One region of the Streptomyces sp. NPDC001137 genome, then DNA from elsewhere that is predicted to be linked to it. Evidence: riboswitches for the same ligand, from Rfam matches in the RefSeq annotation. Region 1 holds a riboswitch; the other holds the start of a gene.
The links. Region 1 has a riboswitch for cyclic di-AMP ahead of ABT254_RS02355 (transglycosylase SLT domain-containing protein). Riboswitches for the same ligand answer to the same signal wherever they lie in the genome.

Region 1 (5,569 bases):
CGGACGTCAGACTGCTCTCGAGACCGCCGAGGTCCGGCAGCCCCAGGTCAGTGGTGATCTTCACCGTGCCGGACAGCTGCTGCACGTCCGACTTGGCGATCTTGTCGATGAGTTGCTGCGCGCTGATCTTCGGCAGGTCGGGGTCACCGGAGTCGGCGAGCGCCGGGACGAGCCCGATGGTCGCCGCCGCCACCCCCACCACCGCGACCGGGACCACGTACCGCGCGGCCTTGCGCCGACCCGCGCGCAGGTCGTCGGCCTCCCCGGCGGTCGTACTGTCGTCGGATTCGTACGGTGCCATGTGTGCGCTACCTCCGTCGTCGGCGGCGGCTTGTCCAACTCGCGTGTTTCTGTTGTCCACCCCGAGCCGCCATTCTCACCCGAATCGGTGATCAGTGGTGATTTCCGTGGTTTCCATCTCACCAAATCGGCCAGGAGGAAGCGTCAGCCCCGGGGGCCAACTCCGTGTACACCTGGGGTATGACGCGACAGGGCGGCGCCTGCCCCCGACCCGTAGGGGTCGCAGGGGGAAGACGCCGCCCTGGGTGAGCTCCCGTCAGTTCTGCAGGAAGACGTAGTCCGCCCGGTACGGCACTCCAACGATCGCGCCCGGAGTGCAGGAGCCGGCCGGGGCCACTCCGCCCACGGTGTTGAGCCGCAGGATCTCGGTGGTGTTCGCGAGCAGACCGTGGTGCTTGCCGGCCTGAGTGGCCTTGAGGTCGAGCTCGGGGATGTTGCCGTCCCCGTTCGGCGTCTTGGCCAGGACGGCCCCGGTCACCGCGCTTCCGTCCGGCGCGACCCACTGCGGCGTACCGGAGTTGGGCGCCACGAAGGAGTGCCGGATGCCGCCGCCGAGCAGGGCGCCGACGTCTCGCTGGGCGAAGGCGTAGCCGCCGCCGGTGGCCGGCTTGCACTCGTAGATCTGCTTGCCCTTGATCACGGACGCCTGGAAGTTGTGCAGGGCGTGACGGAAGTCGAAGGCGGCGACGGTGACCTTGTGGAGCTGGCCGCGGACGGCTCCGCCGGGGAACTCGGTGGTGTGCAGGTTGGCGTAGAACGAACCGGGGTCGGACTTGAGGGCGGCGAGCAGCCCGGCGTCCTTGACCTCGACCGTGCCGGTGACGCTGTGCCGCTTGCTGTTCTTCAGCAGGTCGGTGAAGTCGACCTTGACGCCCCCGTTGGTCCCCCGGGCGCCCTGGTGGATGTGGAGCATGGTCGGTTTGCCGGTGCCGCGCCAGGTCACGGCGACGGACACCTTGTCGTCCTGCACCTTGATGAACTCGAGCGCGGCGCCGTCCTTGTCGCCGACGGCCGGACCGCCCGCCACGGGAACCTCGTTGGCCCCCCGCAGACTGGCGGCAAGAACGGTTCCCCCGGTGTCGCCGGACAGGGTCCCCCCGGCGGCGTGGGCCGGGATCACCGCGGCGGCGATCCCCCCTGCGGCGGCCACCGCGGCGGCGGCCACCATCAGGCTCTTACGGCGCTTCGAGAACGTCGTGTTCATGCCCATGATTCTGTTTTCTCCCCGTAGACCGGCCGACACCCCCTGCGTCGGCCTTCTGGGGAGGACTACGGAAGCGATCTTATTCTGGACTCAGTCCAGATATGTGACGTGTATCACATCACTCGAACATGCAGGTCGGAGTGGCAGCTCAGCCGGCCCGATGGACGACGGCGTCGCACATCTCCATCAGCGCCAGCTTCGCATCGCACTCCGGCAGCGGGGCCAGCGCCGCTCGCGCGTCCTCCGCGTACCGCACCGTGTCCCGGCGCGCCTGCTCCAGCGCGGGATGCTCCCGCAGCCCGGCGAGCGCCTCGGCGTGCCGCGCGTCGTCGCTCAGGTCGGAGTCCAGCAGCTCGCACAGGGCGATGTCCTCGGCGAGCCCCAGCCGGGCCGCCCGCTCCCGCAGTCGCAGCACCGGAAGGGTGGGGACCCCCTCACGGAGGTCGGTCCCGGGCGTCTTCCCGGACTCGCGCGACTCGGAGGCGATGTCCAGTACGTCGTCCGCCAGCTGGAAGGCGACCCCCAGCCGCTCCCCGTACTGCGTCAGTACGTCCACGACCGTCTCGTCGGCGCCCGACATCATCGCCCCGAAGCGGCACGACACGGCCACCAGGGAACCCGTCTTGCCGCCGAGCACGTCCAGGTAGTGGTCGACCGGGTCCCGGCCGTCCTGCGGCCCCGCCGTCTCCAGGATCTGCCCCGTGACCAGGCGCTCGAACGCCTCGGCCTGGACCCGGACCGCCTCGGGGCCGAGGTCGGCGAGGATGTGCGAGGCGCGCGCGAACAGGAAGTCGCCGGTGAGGACCGCCACCGAGTTGCCCCAGCGGGTGTTGGCGCTGTCGACGCCGCGCCGCACGGCGGCCTCGTCCATCACGTCGTCGTGGTACAGCGTCGCCAGATGGGTCAGCTCCACCACCACGGCCGACGGCACGACACCCGGCGCATACGGATCACCGAACTGGGCGGCGAGCATCACGAGCAGCGGGCGGAACCGCTTCCCGCCCGCCCGCACCAGGTGCTGGGCGGCCTCCGTGATGAAGGGCACCTCACTCTTGGTGGCTTCGAGCAAACCTTCCTCGACGGCCGCCAATCCGGCCTGGACATCGGCTTCCAGAGCCTGGTCCCGCACGCTCAGCCCGAACGGCCCGACGACGGTCACGAGGGGTCTCCTGTCTGCTGGTGTCTACTGGCGGTTACACGGTTTGTCGATAGGTCGCTGACATCACTCAAGTCAGCGTATCCGGTCACCTTTCGATCACCGATGCCACCCACCCGTCCAGCCCGGGCGGTATCGGATCACGACCGGTATGTTTTTGATCAACCGATAAGAACGGATATCTATCGACTTGTCTATCGGGGTGTCGGCCGACCCGCCTCTCGGAGCACCCCCCGGCTCGTCCCCGGCGCGCCGCTCGGCGTGTCCCTCGTTTGAACGAGCCCGAAACATCCTTCCCCCACGAAACGACTCACGAGGACCTCCGGATCCCGGGCCCGGGGTGCTCGACGGGCGACCGTCATGACAACGACGTGCACCACATGACAGGTTCCGCTTTCGCCCCCCAATGAGGCGATGGGCGGCTGGTTGACTATGAGTTGGGGTCATTGCCCTTTTTGCCGTTCTTGCGGATGCCGGTGACTTGACTCACACGGCACGACGGACGCGCGGTGCCGATTCCCCCGCCGCTTCCCCACCCCCGCAGGCGAGTTGAGGCTTGGCAACCGCAAAGGATCAAGCACCCCATAAGCCTCAGACCAAGGTCAATAGGCCTGATCTGTGAGCCCGACACTTGTTCCCGCCATGTGCTCTCGCATACGTTCCCGGCCTGTCGGGCGGACGCCGAATCCTGCCGCCGCCCGCGCACGACCATCGACCGAACCACTCGCACGGCAGGAGCGGGGGAACCAGGTAGGCCGCCGGACCGGGCATCCCGGTGCGGCTAGGGGTGAAGCCGCGTCGCCGTACGGCTGCGCGGCCGGGCATCTCCCCGCCCGAACCCGACAGCTCACCTCGCAGGCGACGGAGAGGATCCCGCCATGCCTGCAACAGGTCAGCACCGCCGTCCCAGAAGCAACCGCCTCGCCCGCAAGCTCGCCGTCACCGGCACCGGCGCCGCCGTTCTCGCCCTTCCGCTCATCGGGGCGAACACCGCGTCCGCCGCCACCCCGACCGTGGCCAACGTGAAGTCGATGGGCTACGCCGACAATCTCGACGGCTGGATCAGGGGCGCCCTCCAGGTCATGAAGCAGAACGGAATCCCCGGGACGTACAACGGGATCTACCGCAACATCATCCGCGAGTCCTCGGGCGACCCGGCCGCCATCAACAACTGGGACTCGAACGCGCTCGCAGGCACTCCGTCCAAGGGGCTGCTGCAAGTCATCGACCCGACATTCCTCGCCTACCACGTGCCCGGCACGGCGATGAACCCCTTCGACCCGATCGCAAACATCACGGCCGCCTGCAAGTACGCTGCCGCGCGGTACGGGTCGATCGACAACGTGTTCGGCGCCTACTAGGCGCTTTGCGGCGGAGCCGCACAGGGATACAGCCCCGCGCCCCTTCGGGGTGCGACCGCTCACAGCCCCTCGAGCTGGCCGAGCTCCACGAGTTCGTCGAGCTCCCCGAACTCGACGAACAGTCGCTCGAGGACGACGGCGATGCCGTCGTCCTCGTTCGACAGGGTGATCTCGTCGGCCACCGCCTTGAGTTCGGGGTGGGCGTTGGCCATGGCGACGCCGTGGGCGGCCCAGTCGAACATGGGAATGTCGTTGGGCATGTCGCCGAAGGCGATCGTCTGCTCAGGACCGAGTCCCAGGTGTGCGGCGGCCAGTGCGAGGCCCGTCGCCTTGGTGATGCCGCATGGCTGGAGTTCGACGGTCCCCGGTCCCGACATGGTGACGGTGGCCAGCGAACCGACGACCGAGCGTGCCGTCGCCGCCAACTCGTCGTCGGACAGTGCGGGATGGCGCAGCAGCACCTTGCTGATGGGTTCGCACCAGAGGTCGTCGCGCCGGTCGACCCGGACCGCCGGCAGCGTCGGATGCGGCATCAGGTAGCCCGGTTCGATGAGCGTGAGGCCCTCCACACCGTCCTGGTCGACAGCCGCGTACACCTGGCCCACCTCGGCCTCGATCTTGCCGAGGGCGGTCTCGGCCAGCTCCCGGTCCAGGGTGACGGACCACAGCAGACGGTCCGCGCCCACGTCGTACACCTGCGCGCCCTGCCCGCACACCGCGAGCCCCCTGCTGCCCAGTTGGTCGAAGAGCGGCCGCACCCTGGGGGCCGGCCGGCCCGTCACGACGAGGTGCCGGGCGCCGGCCCCGGCGACCCGGGCGAGCGCGGCGAGGGACCGGTCGGACAGCGTGTCGTCGCCTCGGAGCAGCGTGCCGTCCAGGTCGGTGGCGATGAGTGCATATGCGGTGGGTGCGGCCATGATCAGAGAATACGGACAGGACGCCCCACCGACTCATCGCGAACCGGACGACGGCCCGTTGCTCCACCGTCCCTCGCCCAACTCCCTTATCCTTGTGGGCTCTTCATCATCAGGCCGGGGCCCGCGGCCCCGGCCTAGCCGTGCGCTGCCGCCAGGTGTTTGGCCAGCCTCGGAGAGGCGAACTCGGTACCGCACACGAAACGCATCACCGGGCCGTACGACGCCGCGGCCGGCAGGCCGGTGAAGTACAGGCCGGGGACCGAGGAGACGTATCCCGCGCCCAGTTTGGGTGTGCCGCGGCTCACCGCGAGACGCGTGCGCAGTTCGTGGCCGAGGAAGTCCATGGCCGCGATGTCCACCCGGTAACCGGTGGCCGCGATGACGTGGTCCGCGGACATGTCCTGGACGCGGCCCGCGTGGGTGCGCACCGTGAGCTCGCAGCAGCCGTCGGCCGCGTCCGCCCGCACGATCCGGTCGACCTCGCTGACCTGTACCTTCCCCTCGAAGCGGTCGCGCAGCCACCAGGCGCCGAGCGGGCCGAGTACGCGCCGCACCAGGTAGTGGCGGGTCTCGGCCGGCAGGTAGCGGTAGGGGTGCGGGTAGTAGCTGAGGGCCCACAGGGACCAGGCGC
Region 2 (5,569 bases), on a different contig from region 1:
GGTGTTCGGGACGTTCACAGGACGACCGTAGCCGCAGCCCGCCGGCGGATGCGCCGCCGCGGCGAACCGGTCAAAGATGACGTGCGTTCAAGTCTGTGATCTTCACGTGATCTACGCGGCATTAACTTGTGACAAGTGATCGGCAGCGGATACGTTCACGGACCAGCGCGGTGGTATCGAACGCCTGTCGGTGTCATGCGCCGCGCGGTCACTGCTGTCTTGTGAAAGGCGTCCGCATGCTCTCCGGGAACGGTCGACACCGTCGCCCCCGTCAGGCTCCGGCAATCCTCGTCGCGGCCGGGGTGACCGGCTCCGCCATCGCGATCCCGCTCTTCGCCGCCGGCGGCGCGAGCGCCGCGGACGGCACCACCTGGGACAAGGTGGCGCAGTGCGAGACGGGCGGCTCCTGGAGCGAGAACGGCGGCAACGGGTTCTACGGCGGGCTCAAGTTGACCCAGGAGAACTGGGAGAAGTACGGCGGCCTCGACTACGCCCCCCGGGCCGACCTCGCCAGTCGCAACCAGCAGATAGCCGTCGCCGAGAAGCTCCTGGACGACCAGGGCGTCGGCGCCTTCCACACCTGCGGGCTGACCTCCGGGCTGACCAAGGACTCGGGTTCGGCCGACATCGACACCGGTGTGCTGGGCGGCGGTTCCGGTTCGTCCGATTCCTCCGGGTCTTCGGACTGGACCGGTCTCTCCAACTCCTCGGGCAGCGCTTCCGATGGGTCCTCTTCGTCGGATTCGTCCTCCGGCTCGTCGTCCAGCGCCTCCCCCTCGACCTCCGCGAGCGCGAGGGACAACTCCACCGAATCCGGCACATCCGCCTCGCCTTCCACCTCTGCGTCCAAGAAGGCCACAGGCGGCTCACAGGGTGCCGACAGCTCGCCGACAGACAAGGCGAAGGGTGACGACTCGGACAATCCCGAGCCCCCGGCGTCCACTTGGACCCTCGTCGACACCGGCTCGACCGGCTCGACCGGCACCGGCCGCCACCGCGGCGCCAGCGCCGACGAGACGGCAGGCAAGGCCGCCGATGCGACCAAGGCCGACGGCGGCACGCACGACACGTACACCGTCCACGCCGGCGACACCCTCGCCTCCATCGCCGACTCCCTTCACCTGGACGGCGGGTGGCGTGCGCTCTACGCCGAGAACAAGAAGGCCATCGGTACCGACCCGAATCACATCTTCGCCGGTCAGACCCTGAAACTCGGTGCCGAATAGGGCGAAAAACAACGGGAGTTCACGTCACACTTCGCCACCGAATGTCCGGTTTAGTGAAAGTGTGGGATGAGTCTCAGAAGCCCTGATCGTCTTTGAAATTCGGCGGAGCGCGTGTCTACCGTCGTCACCGCTCGTCAACACGAGCCCCGGCTGCCGCAACGCCGAATCCTGCCAGCGGTCGTACGGGAACAGTCGTCGCGTAAAGCGCCGTAGGCAGGAGCGGGGGACCCAAGGTAGGTGCCGTCCCGGGCAGTTGACGGGCGGCTAGGGGTGTAGCCGTGTCTCGTGAGAGCGAGAGCACGGCCGGGCAACTCAACCGGCCCGAACCCGACAGCTCACCTCGCAGGCGTCGGTGAGGGGATCGAACCATGCTGTTTTCCGGCAAGGGCAAGCACCGTCGTCCGTCCAAGGCCACCCGCGTCGCCGCGCTGGCCGGTGTCACCGGCGTCGCCATCGCCGCTCCGCTGATGGCGGCCGGCAACGCCTCCGCCGCCACCGCCTCCGAGTGGGACAAGGTCGCCCAGTGCGAGTCCGGCGGCAACTGGTCCATCAACACCGGGAACGGCTACTACGGCGGCCTGCAGTTCTCCGCCTCCACCTGGGCCGCGTACGGCGGCACCGCCTACGCCCCGCAGGCCAACCAGGCCAGCAAGGCGCAGCAGATAGCCGTCGCCGAGAAGGTCCTCGCCTCCCAGGGCAAGGGCGCCTGGCCGGTCTGCGGTACGGGCCTGTCCGGTGCCGCCTACAACGGCAGCGCCCCCAGCGCGAACACCAACCGCTCCAGCGACTCGCAGGCCGCCTCCCGCTCCGCCGAGCGCCCGGCCGCGAAGACCGAGAAGAGCACGAAGACCGTCACCACCCCGACCGGCAAGAAGGTCAAGAAGGGCGACGGCGAGTACAAGGTCGTCAAGGGCGACACCCTCAGCTCGATCGCCGAGAAGCACGGCGTCAAGGGCGGCTGGCAGAAGCTGTTCAAGCTGAACAAGGACATCGTCTCCGACGCCAACCTCATCTACCCGGGTCAGCAGCTGCACCTCAAGTGACAGCCTCGCGGGCTCCCCGCTCCGGTGCGTGTTCCCCCGTACGCACCGGAGCGGGGTTCTTTTTTGCACCGCTCTTTGTTCCGTTCGGAAACAATTTACTCTCGGTTCTGCCCAAGAGGTGGTCGGCAACGTGGCCGATCGGCCTTGGGCGGTTAGGCTCATCCCGCAGAGCCACCGCGCTACTGCCGTAGCCGTGTCACATCCAAGAAGGAGATGCTCGTGCCGTCCATCGACGTCGTCGTAGCCCGGGAAATCCTGGACTCCCGAGGCAACCCCACGGTCGAGGTCGAGGTCGGCCTCGACGACGGCAGCACGGGTCGTGCCGCCGTCCCGTCCGGCGCCTCCACGGGCGCCTTCGAGGCCATCGAGCTCCGCGACGGTGACCCCAACCGCTACCAGGGCAAGGGTGTCGAGAAGGCCGTCCTCGCCGTCATCGAGCAGATCGGCCCCGAGCTGGTCGGCTACGACGCCACCGAGCAGCGCCTGATCGACCAGGCCATGTTCGACCTGGACGCCACCGACAACAAGGGCTCCCTCGGCGCCAACGCCATCCTCGGCGTCTCCCTCGCCGTCGCCCACGCCGCCTCCGAGGCCAGCGACCTGCCGCTCTTCCGCTACCTGGGCGGCCCGAACGCGCACCTGCTGCCGGTGCCGATGATGAACATCCTGAACGGCGGCTCGCACGCCGACTCCAACGTGGACATCCAGGAGTTCATGATCGCCCCGATCGGCGCGGAGTCCTTCTCCGAGGCCCTGCGCTGGGGCGCCGAGGTCTACCACACCCTCAAGAAGGTGCTGAAGACCAAGGGCCTGTCCACCGGCCTCGGCGACGAGGGCGGCTTCGCCCCGAACCTGGAGTCCAACCGTGCCGCGCTCGACCTCATCATCGAGGCCATCAAGCAGGCCGGCTACGTCCCCGGCCAGCAGATCGCGCTCGCGCTCGACGTCGCCGCGTCCGAGTTCTACAAGGACGGCAAGTACGAGTTCGAGGGCAAGTCCCGCTCGGCCGCCGAGATGACCGAGTACTACGAGGAGCTCGTGGCGGCCTACCCGCTCGTCTCCATCGAGGACCCGCTGTTCGAGGACGACTGGGCGGGCTGGAAGGTCATCACCGACAAGCTGGGCGACAAGGTCCAGATCGTCGGCGACGACCTCTTCGTCACCAACCCGGAGCGCCTCGCCCGCGGCATCGAGGAGGGCACCGCCAACGCCCTGCTCGTCAAGGTGAACCAGATCGGCTCGCTGACCGAGACCCTGGACGCCGTCGAGATGGCCCAGCGCAACGGCTTCAAGTGCATGATGTCCCACCGCTCCGGTGAGACCGAGGACGTCACCATCGCCGACCTCGCCGTCGCGGTGAACTGCGGCCAGATCAAGACCGGCGCCCCGGCCCGCTCGGACCGTGTCGCCAAGTACAACCAGCTGCTGCGCATCGAGGAGATCCTCGACGACGCAGCGGAGTACGCGGGCCGCAGCGCCTTCCCCCGCTTCAAGGGCTGAGCCTTCCTGGGCTAAGCCTTAGCCAGTCGTACGTACGTCCCCGTACCGGTCCCGTACCGTGTGCGGGGACGTACGCACGTGTGACGGGAGGCGGCGACATGGCCGTGAAGGACCGGGACCGGTTCTCCACCGCGACCAGGATCAGGCTGCTCGGCGAGCAGACGGCGGCCCGGGTCTACCGCTCCCAGACCAAGCGGCAGGCCCGGCGGTCGCGGCTGACCGGCCGGGCGGCGCTGCTCGCCCTGGTGCTGTGCTCGATGGTGGTGGCCCTGGCGTACCCCATAAGGCAGTACGTCTCCCAGCGCTCCCAGATCGCCGATCTCCAGCGGCAGAGGGAGCAGGCCAGGGCGCGGGTCGAGCAGCTGCGCGACCTGAAGGCGCGCTGGCAGGACGACGAGTACGCCGAGCAGCAGATCCGGCTGCGGCTGCACTATGTGCTGCCCGGGGAGACGAGCTACGTCGTGATCGACCCCAGCGTGGCCAAGCAGTCGCGCTTCGAGCAGGGCGCGGGCCACCGCCCCTGGTACACGAACGTCTGGGACGGGGTCGACAAGTCCGACGCCTCCGCCCAGTGAACCGACAGAGGAATTCAGTACAGGCATGGATACGCCCCCGCCGCCCACCCCGCGCACCGAGCCCACCGACGCCGACGTCGAGGCCTTCAAGCAGCAGCTCGGGCGGCCGCCGCGCGGGCTGCGCGCCATCGCGCACCGCTGCCCCTGCGGCCGGCCGGACGTCGTGGAGACGGCCCCCCGCCTGCCGGACGGCACGCCCTTCCCGACGACGTACTACCTGACGTGCCCCCGTGCCGCCTCCGCGATCGGCACGCTGGAGGCGAACGGCGTCATGAAGGAGATGACGGAGCGGCTCCAGACGGACCCGGAGCTGGCCGCCGCCTACCGCGCCGCGCACGAGGACTACCTCGCGCGCCGTGACGCCATCGAGGTCCTGGAGGGCTTCCCCAGCGCGGGCGGCATGCCCGACCGGGTGAAGTGCCTGCACGTGCTGGTGGGCCATTCGCTGGCCGCGGGCCCCGGCGTCAACCCGCTGGGCGACGAGGCGATCGCGATGCTGCCGGAGTGGTGGCTGAAGGGCCCGTGCGTGCAGCCGCTCGCTGCCCCCGACCCGGCGGACGAGCTCCCCGGCGAGGAGGGCGAGGTCACCGACCCCGCCGAGGCCCGCAGCGGCTTCTTCGCGGACAAGCCGGTGGTCGCCGAGGGGTTCAGCCGGGTCGCCGCCGTCGACTGCGGTACGAACTCCATCCGTCTGCTCGTCGCCGACGTGAACCCTGTCACCGGTGAACTGCTGGAGCTCGACCGGCGCATGACGATCGTGCGGCTGGGCCAGGACGTGGACCGGACCGGGCGGCTGGCCCCCGAGGCGCTGGAGCGGACCTTCGCGGCCTGCTGGGAGTACGCGGAGGTGATCCGTGAACTGGGCGCCGACAAGGTGCGGTTCGTGGCCACGTCGGCCTCCCGGGACGCCTCGAACCGCGACGAGTTCGTACGGGGCGTCGTGGACATCCTGGGTGTCGAGCCCGAGGTCATCTCCGGCGAGCAGGAGGCCGAGTTCTCCTTCACCGGGGCGACCAAGGAACTGAAGGGGCGTGACGACCTCGACCGTCCCTACCTGGTGGTCGACATCGGCGGCGGCTCGACCGAGTTCGTCGTGGGCGACGACCATGTGCGCGCGGCGCGCTCCGTCGACGTCGGGTGCGTGCGGATGACCGAGCGGCATCTCGTCCGGGACGGCGCCGTCACCGACCCGCCCACCGGGGAGCAGATCGCGGCCATGCGGGCC

Region 2: linked by a shared signal. The riboswitch ahead of ABT254_RS39965 (transglycosylase family protein) and the one ahead of ABT254_RS02355 (transglycosylase SLT domain-containing protein) in region 1 are both predicted to bind cyclic di-AMP.

Annotation. Positions count from the first base shown of each region.
Region 1 is NZ_JBEPBA010000001.1:492,784-498,352, forward strand. Features, by position in the region: gene ABT254_RS02340 (LolA family protein) at 1-301, opposite strand, end outside; gene ABT254_RS02345 (CHRD domain-containing protein) at 557-1,504, opposite strand; gene ABT254_RS02350 (polyprenyl synthetase family protein) at 1,653-2,663, opposite strand; cyclic di-AMP (ydaO/yuaA leader) riboswitch at 3,364-3,534, shown strand; gene ABT254_RS02355 (transglycosylase SLT domain-containing protein) at 3,539-4,021, shown strand; gene ABT254_RS02360 (HAD family hydrolase) at 4,081-4,938, opposite strand; gene ABT254_RS02365 (FAD-dependent oxidoreductase) at 5,073-5,569, opposite strand, start outside.
Region 2 is NZ_JBEPBA010000030.1:13,352-18,920, reverse strand. Features, by position in the region: gene ABT254_RS39975 (cytochrome P450 family protein) at 1-18, opposite strand, end outside; gene ABT254_RS39970 (transglycosylase family protein) at 237-1,226, shown strand; cyclic di-AMP (ydaO/yuaA leader) riboswitch at 1,422-1,590, shown strand; gene ABT254_RS39965 (transglycosylase family protein) at 1,595-2,269, shown strand; gene eno (phosphopyruvate hydratase) at 2,483-3,769, shown strand; gene ABT254_RS39955 (FtsB family cell division protein) at 3,868-4,344, shown strand; partial or broken gene ABT254_RS39950 (DUF501 domain-containing protein) at 4,370-4,771, shown strand; gene ABT254_RS39945 (Ppx/GppA phosphatase family protein) at 4,976-5,569, shown strand, end outside.